DNA from 2 places in the Pantoea sp. y20 genome. Region 2 is predicted to be linked to the other one. Evidence: predicted binding sites of a transcription regulator. Region 2 holds the regulator's gene; the other holds the start of a gene.

Region 1 (5,228 bases), 1.4 Mb from region 2:
CGTGGCCTGAATAATATCGCGGCTGTCAGCGGTGGGCGTAATCAAGGTTTGGCTGGCCGCATTGGCATAATAAGGATGATGCGGATCGTGCGGACTGGTACGAATAAACGTCCCGATATGACGGCAATATTGCCGCTCACTGCGTAACTTCTCTGCGGCACGCGCCGCGTAATTGGCGATGGCCTCGCGCATATCCTGATATTCGGTAATGCGATCGCCAAACGAGCGCGAGCAGAGGATATTTTGCCGGTTGGGAATCACCTCTTCAAACGCCAGACAAGACTCGCCACATAATTCACGCACCGTACGCTCCAGCACCACGCCAAAGTGTTTACGGATCAGCGCGGTCGGGGTTTCAGCCAATTGCAGCGCGGTGGTAATGCCCATCAGGTTGAGCTTTTTCGATAAGCGCCGGCCCACGCCCCACACCTCTTCGACTTTGACCAGTTTCATCAACTCGCGCTGACGGTGGGGCAAAGAGAGATCCATCACGTTCTCAGCTTTGGTCCAGCGTTTGGCGGCCCAGTTGGCGAGCTTTGCGAGGGTTTTGGTCGGCGCAATGCCGACACCCACGCGCAAATGGGTGTCCTGATAAATACGGTCGCGAATGTCGCGGCCTAACTGTTCGAATGTCATGCAGGCGTTGATGCCGGTGACGTCAACGAAGGCTTCGTCGATGGAATACTCATCCACGCGCGTGGAGATCAGCGCCAGCGTCTCCATCACGCGGCGCGACATATCGCCATACAACGCATAGTTAGACGAGAACACCACCACTTTGTGGCGCATCAACTCTTCCCGATGTTTGAAGTAGGGCGCGCCCATCTTAATGCCCAGCGCCTTGGCTTCTCTGCTTAGCGAAATAATGCAGCCGTCGTTGTTCGACAGCACCACAATCGGCTTGCCGCGCAGATCCGGGCGAAACACCGTTTCACAGCTGGCGTAAAACGAATTCACATCTACCAGGGCAAACATCAGCGGCCTATGGTTTTAATCACGTGTTTAACGATGCCGAAGACTTCGAACTCATCGGCGTCAGGAATGGCGATCACCGCATGCGCGGTATTCATCGGTTTGAGATGCAGGTAAGGCTGTAACATCAGCTGTTTCACGGTGAACTCGCCGGAAAGCGAAGCCACCACAATGTCACCGTGTTTGGGTTTTAGCGAGCTGTCCACCACCAGCATGTCACCCTCATTGATACCGATGTCGATCATCGAGTCACCGCTGACTCTAATGAAATAGGTTGAACTGGGGTGATCGACTAAAAAGTCGTTGAGGTCTATACGTTGTTCAACGTAGTCCTGCGCCGGGGACGGAAAGCCGCAGGGCACGCGGCTGATGAACAAAGGTAAGGCGAGAATAGCGCGGATTTCCGCGGGCTGATAAAACTGCATGGCTGCGATCTCAAATCGTCACTGTATATGTATACAGTAATGTCGAATAGGCAGTTTGATCAAGCCAGAACCCGTAATGATTTGCAAAACAGTTGGCAACAAAGGAAATTTATTTTGTGCCAAAGGGCTTGCCGCTGCGCTTAAATCATCATCCCCATGATCTGCAGGGTGCTCTGCTGTGAAGCGGTGATAAACGGAATGTCTTTGATGTGCTGCATACCAAAGGCTTCGTAGAACTTACGTGCACGCACGTTATCGCCTAACACTTCCAGCCACAGGTAGCCTTCACGCTTGTCGCGCGCCTCATTGATGATGCTCTCGAACATCCAGCGACCGTAGTTTTTGCCGGTTTCTTCTGGATTGAGGTAGAGCTTGTTGAGCAACGCGCCGCTCATGCCGGAATCCGGCACTGGCGTGTTCCAGGTGACTTTGGCGAAGCCAATCGGCTTGTCGGTCTCGGCGATCAGCCAGCTCTCATTGGGCGCGGCGAGGCTGCTATTGAGCTCTGCCAGACCGTATTCCTTGTCGATAAAGGCATCCAGTTCGTCTGCGGAAACCCACATATGTTTGAAATGCGCACTGTAGGTCATGCGGCCCAGCAGGTGCAGCAGCTCTGCATCCTCTGCCGTGGCTTTGCGTATGGTGAACTCCATGCCAGATTTCCTTGCTTAATGCTTGTTATTAATCACGTCGTCGGTGCGAGCAGAGGCCACCGAAGGGCAGTTACCATAACGTGTTAGTAACAAAAACCCAAGATAACCAGAGCTGTCTGTTAACAAGGCGCCATGCCGATGATCTATAATGAAGAGTGAGAAGCAAGCGTAAGCCCATATTCTCAGGAGGTAGAAGATGTCAGATTCGCAACCTAAAATTATCGGCGAAGCGGCCTATGCATTACTGGTACGCCGTGAGGAAGTCAGCGTTTCCTCACTGCTGGCAGAGCTCGCGCGCATGGCGAGAAAAGAGCAAAACAGTCAACAGCAGCAGCGTATTACCCAGGCGCAGCAATGGTTGCTCACGCACCGTCAACCGGCGGGCAGCGATAATCGCGTCCATTCAGCATTGCGCGGATTGAGTCGCCAGGAAGGCAGTGTCAGAATGCCTTCGGCCGATGCCGACGACAATTGACCATCCCAACCGGCTCACGCGTCGATGACTTTCGGCGCGGAGCGCACAGATTTGGAAATAAAAGCTTTCTAATTGTCCTAATTCACACTTCTTAGCACTTTTTGCAACAAAACCTGCCTGGCATCTTGAGTAAGCTCCTTGTACAGCTTTTTGCTATCTGTACAACTTTACTTAGGTCAAATGATCTAACTTTTTCATTTATTGGGGTCAATTATGCGTCAGAACGGATACACGCCGAGTTCAGTCGAGGCCATTGCCAACTATTTCAGCAAAGCGTCGCTGCCATCGCAGCAGGAAACCTTGGGTCAGATCGTGGTTGAAATCTTACGCGAAGGCCGTAACCTCAACCGCAAATCGCTATGCACCAAGCTGCTGCGCAGACTGGAACTGGCCGCCAATGCTGAAGAAGAGCATCACTATCATCAGCTGATTGGCTTGTTATTTGAACGTGAAAGCTGAGAGTCAGTCAGACGTCAAACTTGTACAAGTATTACAATTTTACTCTGAATACGCTCCCACACTGGCTTCGCCCCGCTCCGGGGCGAAGCGGCGATCAGAGATTCGTTATGAAAATTCGTTATGAATAGAAGTGAACACCAGAAAATAATCGATGAAATTATTGGCGAAGCGGCGCTGGCGCTGTTGCAACGTACGGGCCCGGTCAATACGCAAGCGCTGTTGAATCAGCTGATGCTGATGAAGCAGCAGAGCAACGACGAAGAGCAGCGTGCAGCGATTACTGCCGCCATCACCGATGTACGCAACAGTATTTCGGCGGGAAAAAAGCTGCGCGAAGAGCAGCCGCAAAGCGACAACGTTCTTCAGCTGTTTGGTAACAACCAACAGTCTGGTAACAATCGTAAACATTGACTGATTGGCTCGCGTTTAGGCATTGTAAATTCGAGCGTAGATACAATCACGGGACTGGAATCATGTCGGAAAATCACAACCTCTACGCTGCACTGCCTGACACCGAACTGGCAGAGCATTTTCGCAATGCAGACAGTACGTTAAGAAACGAAGCTGCCGTATTGGATAGGGTTATCCGCCACGTGCTGGCCACCGAAGGGCGCGTCAGTAATAAATCGATTATTCTCTGTTTGATTATGGCGCTGGAAACCGCAGAAGGTGATGCTGAAGCTGATGTGCTGCGCAAAACACTGGAAATTGTGGTGGGTTACACGCCTGACGACGCCTGATATTCCTCTCTGTCCCCCGCGCGGGGACAATGAATTAATCCTTTCTGGCGAGAGCTAATCGGCGCTTCGCTTTGCCAATATTAATTCTGTGCAACCAGGTGCGAAACTGTTTTAACTGGACGTGTGAAGCGACATCAGTTGAAAGCGTGCAAATATACAGCTGGCTTTGGGTATGATTATTAGTGCCGGTCGCGTAAATTTCGCTTTTATTATCACGCTGTTGCAGTTCAATTCCCGTGAAGTGTAAATTCCCCCACAGCTGTAAAGTGTCCTCGAACTTTTTAAAGTCCATCATGATGCCCTTATTATTTTGACTTATTATGGAATGTTGCTGGCTCCGTGCAACATAAAGCAATTGCACGATTAAGCCAGCATCTTTGAATAGTAAATTCAGGGATAGTCGCGTTTGGGCGCGGATTTTCGCATCCACTTGCGTTTATTACCGCTTTGCTTATCCATCGCTAATGCGCTGGCGCTGGCCGGATCAAACAGCGACAAACTCTCTATTTGATGCACCATAATCACTTTACGAAACTCAAGGGCACTTTTAGGTGCGGACGAGAAATCAATGTTGTGATTGTGGTACCACAGACTGTAATTATGCTCGATCGCCAGATTGAGCGTGCGTGAATCACGATAGCCGCTCAGCATCGGGATCAACACAATGTTGGCAGTGTTTGGATATTCAAAGGTCGCCGCGTGAATCATGCCGATATAGATACGGCGCGATTTCAGTGTGACCCACGCCAGCTCGCCTTCTTCCATACATTGCAATAGCAACTGTTCAATGCCGTTGGAGCGGGAAAGGCGTTGATACAACTCCTTGCGTCCACCGGCGTTGAGCCGGGCGCTGACCGCCCAGTTGGAGCGATACATACAGAACAGGATGGCAAAGGCCAGCATCAGCACCACCGGGGCCTGAATGCCTAAAAAGCTCCACGTCATGAAATCGACGTTCCAGTGCACATTCTCCGCCGAGGTCAGCGCAAACGCATTATTCACGCCCGATGCGGCCAGCAGAATCAGCCAGATGATCGCGGTGGCCAGCACGCCTTGCAGCACAAATATGCAGCCATACAGCGCAATGAGAAAATAGACATCCCAGCCAAAGGAACGCTTAATTTTTAAACGGCTCGACATGTCGCGGCTGGTATACCAATAGCCGCAAACCATCATCACCATAAATATCGCCGTGCCCATTTAAATATCCTTTAATGTGCTGACATGATGGGCAAAATCGCGCTGCACTTCAGGACTCAACGCATTAACCGAAGCGTTACCATCTTCATCAATAATAATTCTGTCGCCTTCCTCAATCGATTCCTGAATGTCCTGGCGCGTCATGACTTGCACTAATGACTCCGGGCTACCGAACAGGGAAGTTAAAAAACCAAACATCATCAAGCCATCCTTATTATTTATGCCAGCGTCAACTATGGCACATCCCTCAACAACCCAGCCGCGTAACTGAAATGAAAGGGCGTTTTCCGGATTAATCTGCCAG
Region 2 (5,228 bases):
CACAGAGTGCGTTAAGTAGCGCAGGCAACTCCGCCTTGTCCCAGCGCAAGAACAACTCGCTCTTTAGCATCGGATATACCAGGCTAACCTGACGCAGCAGCTCTGCTTCGCTGATTTCCCGATGTTGTTGCACGATGGCGGCAATCAACGATGGCATCACCAACATGTGATGAATGTTGTTGCGATAGTAGGTCATCAGCACCGCCTGCTCGCGCGGCAGAATGATGATGTCGCCAATGCTGTCTTGCTCGGTCTCGAACTTGTTCATGCCCATGGCGTGATCAAGCAGCGCTTCGGCGCTCATGTCAGGCACCGTGGCTTCCGGCGAATAGGGCACATTGCGCAGCAGCTGGGTGTAGCACTCTAACTGCTCGATCAGCTGTTCGCGGGTCAGTGAACGCTGACGTGACGCCAGTAGGGCGGTGACGCACAGGTTCATGGCGTTGGCTGCACCGGCTTCATTGATGCGCACCATCAGCTTCGCCGCAATGTCATTCACGGCGGGCGTCATCCAGGCTGGGCGTTGCGGTTCGATAGGATCAATCGCATCTCGCCATTCGGGCACGTTTTTGTTCAGATAGTTCATCAACGGCAGGGGTTCACCGAAGTTAACGTAGCCCTGGCCGAGATTGCGCAGCTTACGTAAACCGCGCACCATCTGCAGGAAACTCTCTTTCTCTTTGGCCGCACCCCGCAGCTCTTTGGCGTAGGTGCCCACTTCCATCACATGCTCGTAGCCAATGTAAATCGGCACGAAGGTGATTGGACGACTGCCGCCGCGCAGCATCGCCTGCAGCGTCATTGATAGGGTGCCGGTTTTTGGATCCAGCAAACGACCGGTACGCGAACGTCCGCCTTCCACAAAGTATTCCACGGAGTAACCCCGGCTAAACAGCTCGCCAAGATATTCACGGAACACGGTGGAATAGAGTTTGTTGCCCTTAAAGGTACGACGAATAAAGAAGGCGCCCAGACGACGGAAAATCGGGCCGGCTGGCCAGAAGTTCAGGTTAATACCGGCAGCAATGTGCGGCGGCACCAGGCCTTGATGATAAAGCACGTAGGAGAGCAGCAGGTAATCCATGTGGCTACGGTGGCAGGGCACATAGACAATCTCATGACCATCCTGCGCCAGCTGACGCACGCGCTCACCGCCATGCACGTTGATGCCCTGATACAGGCGGCTCCACAGCCAGCCCATCACGCGGTCAGTGACTTTAATCGCTTCATAAGAGAAGTCCGCCGCCACTTCTTCCATCATTTCGATGGCGTTCTGCTGGGCTTTCTCATGCGAAATCTTTTTGCTGCGCGCTTCATCTTCTACTGCTTTTTCGATCGCTTTGGATTGTAACAGCTTGTTGAAGAGATCCTGACGTGCAGGCAGACGCGGGCCGACCGCGGCCAGACGTTGGCGGGCAAAATGAATGCGCGCCACGCGAGCCAGCTTTTGGGCAATCGACTTATCGGTGCCGTGCTCGGTCGCCATCTGGCGCAACGAAACGGTTTGCGAGAAGCGAACAAAGCTGTCGCGGCCGTGCCACAAAATGGCGAAGAACTTCTGCACGCCATTGAGCACGCGCAGATGCGGCGTGGATTCACCGGAGGTTTCACGTCCCGGCGCACGACCAAACATCACCGCGACCGGCAGCATTTGCACATCGAGTTGCGGGTTGCTGCGGTGCAAATCCAGATAATCGTGGAACAGCTTTACCGATTCGGGATTGGCCACGAAATAGGGAATTACGCGTGGGCCATCGTGAATAAACACGTGGCGCGGCAGCAGGGTGCCATCGATCTCCAGCGGAGCCAGCGGATCGGGCAGATCATGTTTCAGGCATTGAGCACGCAGTGTGAGCAGGTCAGCCTTTGAATCATAAGGCAAAACATACATCACCGGACGTGTCGGATCGATCCCATGTTCAGAGATAGGATCGGTCGGAATGACCTTACTTTTTACCAAAATAGAGAGTGGTAAATTCAATAATTTGTAATAGAGTTTACGCCAACCTGACATAGACAACTTTAAGCCTCTTGTTAGCAAAGCGCGGCAAGCATACCAGAAAGCGCAGCGAAGGTCTGTGGCTCTGCCGCCTCATACTGCCCACACATTGACGTCAAAATAGTTCAAGGGTTCCATAGACATGGCAAATAACGTCACCGGTTTAGTAAGAATAGTGAAAGCCGCCGGTTATTCCTGGCAGGGCCTGCGTGCCGCATGGCAGCACGAAGCCGCTTTTCGGCAGGAAGCCATTGCCGCGCTGGTGGCCATTCTCGTGGCTTGCTGGCTGGATGTAGATACCCTTTCCCGCATCCTGATGATTGGCTCGGTAGTGCTGGTTATCATCGTTGAGATCCTTAATAGCGCTATCGAAGCGGTGGTCGACCGCATCGGGCAGGAGCAACATCCGCTCGCGGGCCGCGCCAAAGATATGGGATCGGCTGCCGTATTGCTGACTATCTTACTGGCTCTGTTCGTCTGGATCGCGCTGCTCTGGACGCATTTGAGATAGGGATTCCAGATTCATCAAACCGCTGATTTTTCCCTCTGTTACGGTTTTCATTTCGCGAATACCTGTATATACTCACAGCGACTGTATAAACAACCAGGGGGCGGGATGAAAGCGTTAACTGCACGGCAGCAACAGGTCTATGACCTGATTCGCGACCATATTAACCAGACGGGCATGCCGCCAACGCGTGCGGAAATTGCTGCGCAACTGGGTTTCCGCTCGCCCAATGCTGCCGAAGAGCATCTGAAAGCGCTGGCGCGTAAAGGCGTAATTGAAATTGTTTCCGGCGCATCGCGCGGGATTCGTTTGCTGATGGAAGAAGAACCGAGCGAAGGGCTGCCGCTGATTGGCCGCGTCGCTGCCGGTGAACCTTTGCTGGCACAAGAACACATCGAAGCCCACTATCAGGTGGATGCTAACCTCTTTAAACCGAGCGCCGATTTCCTGCTGCGCGTGAGCGGTATGTCGATGAAAGATATCGGCATTATGGATGGCGATCTGTTAGCGGTACACAAAACGCAGGAAGTACGTAACGGCCAGGTTGTCGTGGCGCGCATTGATGATGAAGTCACAGTGAAACGCTGGAAAAAGCAGGGTGCGATTGTACATCTGCTGCCGGAAAACACCGATTTTCAGCCGATTGTCGTGGATACCCGTGAGCAGTCGCTAACCGTTGAAGGTTTAGCTGTCGGAATTGTGCGCAACGGCGAGTGGCTCTGATCAGTTTCTGATCCACTTTAACTGCGGCGGTGCGTGTTTGCGCTGACCGCAGTCTGCTGTTTTACTTCTCTGTGACTCTTTCTGCGGCTCATTCTGGCGCCATTACGCTGATTACCGCACACAACGGAATGGGCTAATGCAGCTGTTTTCCTCTTCAGATAAAACTCTCTGGCGGCTAGCGCTGCCGATGATCCTGTCAAATATCACCGTCCCATTACTGGGTGTAGTGGATACCGCCGTTATTGGTCATCTCGATAGCCCGATCTACCTCGGTGGCGTCGCCGTGGGCACAACCGCCACCAGCTTCATCTTTATGCTCCTGCTGTTCCTGCGCATGAGCACCACCGGACTCACCGCTCAGGCATTTGGCGCCAATGACAAAACGGCGCTGGCGCGCGCCTTAACACAACCGCTACTGATTGCGCTGGTTTTTGGTGCGCTGTTTATGGTGCTGCGAACGCCGGTCAGCAGCCTGGCGGCAGCGTTAATGGGTGGCAGCCCGGAAGTGCAGCAACAGGCGAAAATATTTATTGAGATTCGCTGGCTAAGTGCGCCCGCAACCTTGGCCAATTTGGTGATTCTTGGCTGGCTGCTGGGCGTGCAGTACGCGCGGGCACCGATGGTGCTGCTAATCATCGGCAACCTGGTGAATATCCTGCTGGATCTGCTGTTCGTGCTCAAACTGCATTGGGGTGTCGCCGGAGCGGCGGCGGCTACCGCGCTGGCAGAATATGTCACGCTGGGCGTGGGTCTGTGGATGGTGGCGCGGGTGCTGAAGATGCGCGGTATCCATTTTGCTTTACTCAAAAGCAGCTGGCGCGGCGATGCGGCGCGGCTATTCCGCCTCAATCGCGACATTATGCTGCGGTCTTTGATGCTGCAAATCTGCTTCGCGTCGCTCACCATCCTTGGCGCACGCATTGGGCCGGATGTAGTGGCAGTCAATGCGGTGCTGCTGATGTTCCTCACTTTCACCGCATACGCGCTGGATGGATTTGCCTACGCGGTTGAAGCCTGTTCGGGTGAAGCGGTTGGGGCCAAAGATCGCAGCCGACTATTGCTGATTTGGCATGCGGCTTGTCGCCAGGCATGCTTCGTCGCCGCGATCTTTGCGCTGATTTATGCATTCACCGGTCCGCAGATTGTGGCGATGCTAACGTCACTGGAAGCGCTACGAGAGATGGCCGACCGCTATCTGATTTGGCAAGTGATTCTGCCGCTGGTTGGCGTCTGGTGCTATCTGCTGGACGGCATGTTTATCGGCGCGACGCGCGGGCGTGAGATGCGCAACAGCATGGTGATGGCGGCGATCGGCTACGGTGTCTCGCTGCTCACGCTGCCGTGGCTCGGTAATCACGGTTTATGGCTGGCGGTGACGGTATTCCTCGCGTTACGCGGACTCACGCTGTGGCTCATTTGGCGTGGTCACTGGCGGCGCGATAGCTGGTTTAACGCCTGAATAAGCGAAGCGTAACCTACAGATTAATCTGTATTTCCCTGCAAACTGCGAAGCGGCTACTACAATTACCTCATACGGCGCATATGAGTAGCGCGTTGTCTGGGTATATCGCCAGCTAAGCAGGCAATATATCTATCTCACTCAGGATGTAGTGGAGGAATATTATGAACAAAGACGAAGCGAGCGGAAACTGGAAGCAGTTCAAAGGCAAATTTAAAGAGAAGTGGGGCAAGCTAACCGACGACGACTTCACTGTGATCGAAGGTAAACGCGATCAGCTGGTTGGTAAAATCCAGGAACGCTACGGCTATGGTAAAGACCAGGCCGAGAAAGAAGTGAAAGATTGGGAAACAACCAATAAAGATTACCGCTGGTAATCTCACTTCACGGATGATGCTCCTACCCGCCAATCATTTAGCGTAGTGATTGGCCCGGCACAAGGATGTGCCTCCCTATTTTCTTACCCGCTTTTTACCCTCGAGCTGATGGTCATGCTCGCAGCTTTCATGGTGCGTACAAGCCGCCACCTCTGCGCAATT

The links. Region 2 encodes LexA, which represses DNA repair genes until DNA is damaged. Its sites were predicted from a motif close to TNCTGTATGTACATACAGNA; they were not measured.
Region 1: a site for LexA is predicted at 1,417-1,436, ahead of umuD (translesion error-prone DNA polymerase V autoproteolytic subunit). Genes of this name have one in related genera too.

Annotation. Positions count from the first base shown of each region.
Region 1 covers NZ_CM142816.1:1,789,561-1,794,788, forward strand. Annotated here, with positions in the region: gene umuC (translesion error-prone DNA polymerase V subunit UmuC) at 1-975, opposite strand, end outside; gene umuD (translesion error-prone DNA polymerase V autoproteolytic subunit) at 975-1,397, opposite strand; gene ACYAC5_RS08405 (GNAT family N-acetyltransferase) at 1,538-2,050, opposite strand; gene ACYAC5_RS08410 (hypothetical protein) at 2,247-2,525, shown strand; gene ycgZ (regulatory protein YcgZ) at 2,739-2,984, shown strand; gene ACYAC5_RS08420 (hypothetical protein) at 3,105-3,395, shown strand; gene ACYAC5_RS08425 (biofilm development regulator YmgB/AriR family protein) at 3,458-3,724, shown strand; gene ACYAC5_RS08430 (hypothetical protein) at 3,759-4,154, opposite strand; gene ACYAC5_RS08435 (hypothetical protein) at 4,115-4,924, opposite strand; gene ACYAC5_RS08440 (hypothetical protein) at 4,925-5,122, opposite strand.
Region 2 covers NZ_CM142816.1:374,300-379,527, forward strand. Annotated here, with positions in the region: gene plsB (glycerol-3-phosphate 1-O-acyltransferase PlsB) at 1-2,014, opposite strand, end outside; gene ACYAC5_RS01695 (diacylglycerol kinase) at 2,142-2,510, shown strand; gene lexA (transcriptional repressor LexA) at 2,616-3,230, shown strand; gene dinF (MATE family efflux transporter DinF) at 3,367-4,689, shown strand; gene ACYAC5_RS01710 (CsbD family protein) at 4,854-5,066, shown strand; gene zur (zinc uptake transcriptional repressor Zur) at 5,142-5,228, opposite strand, start outside.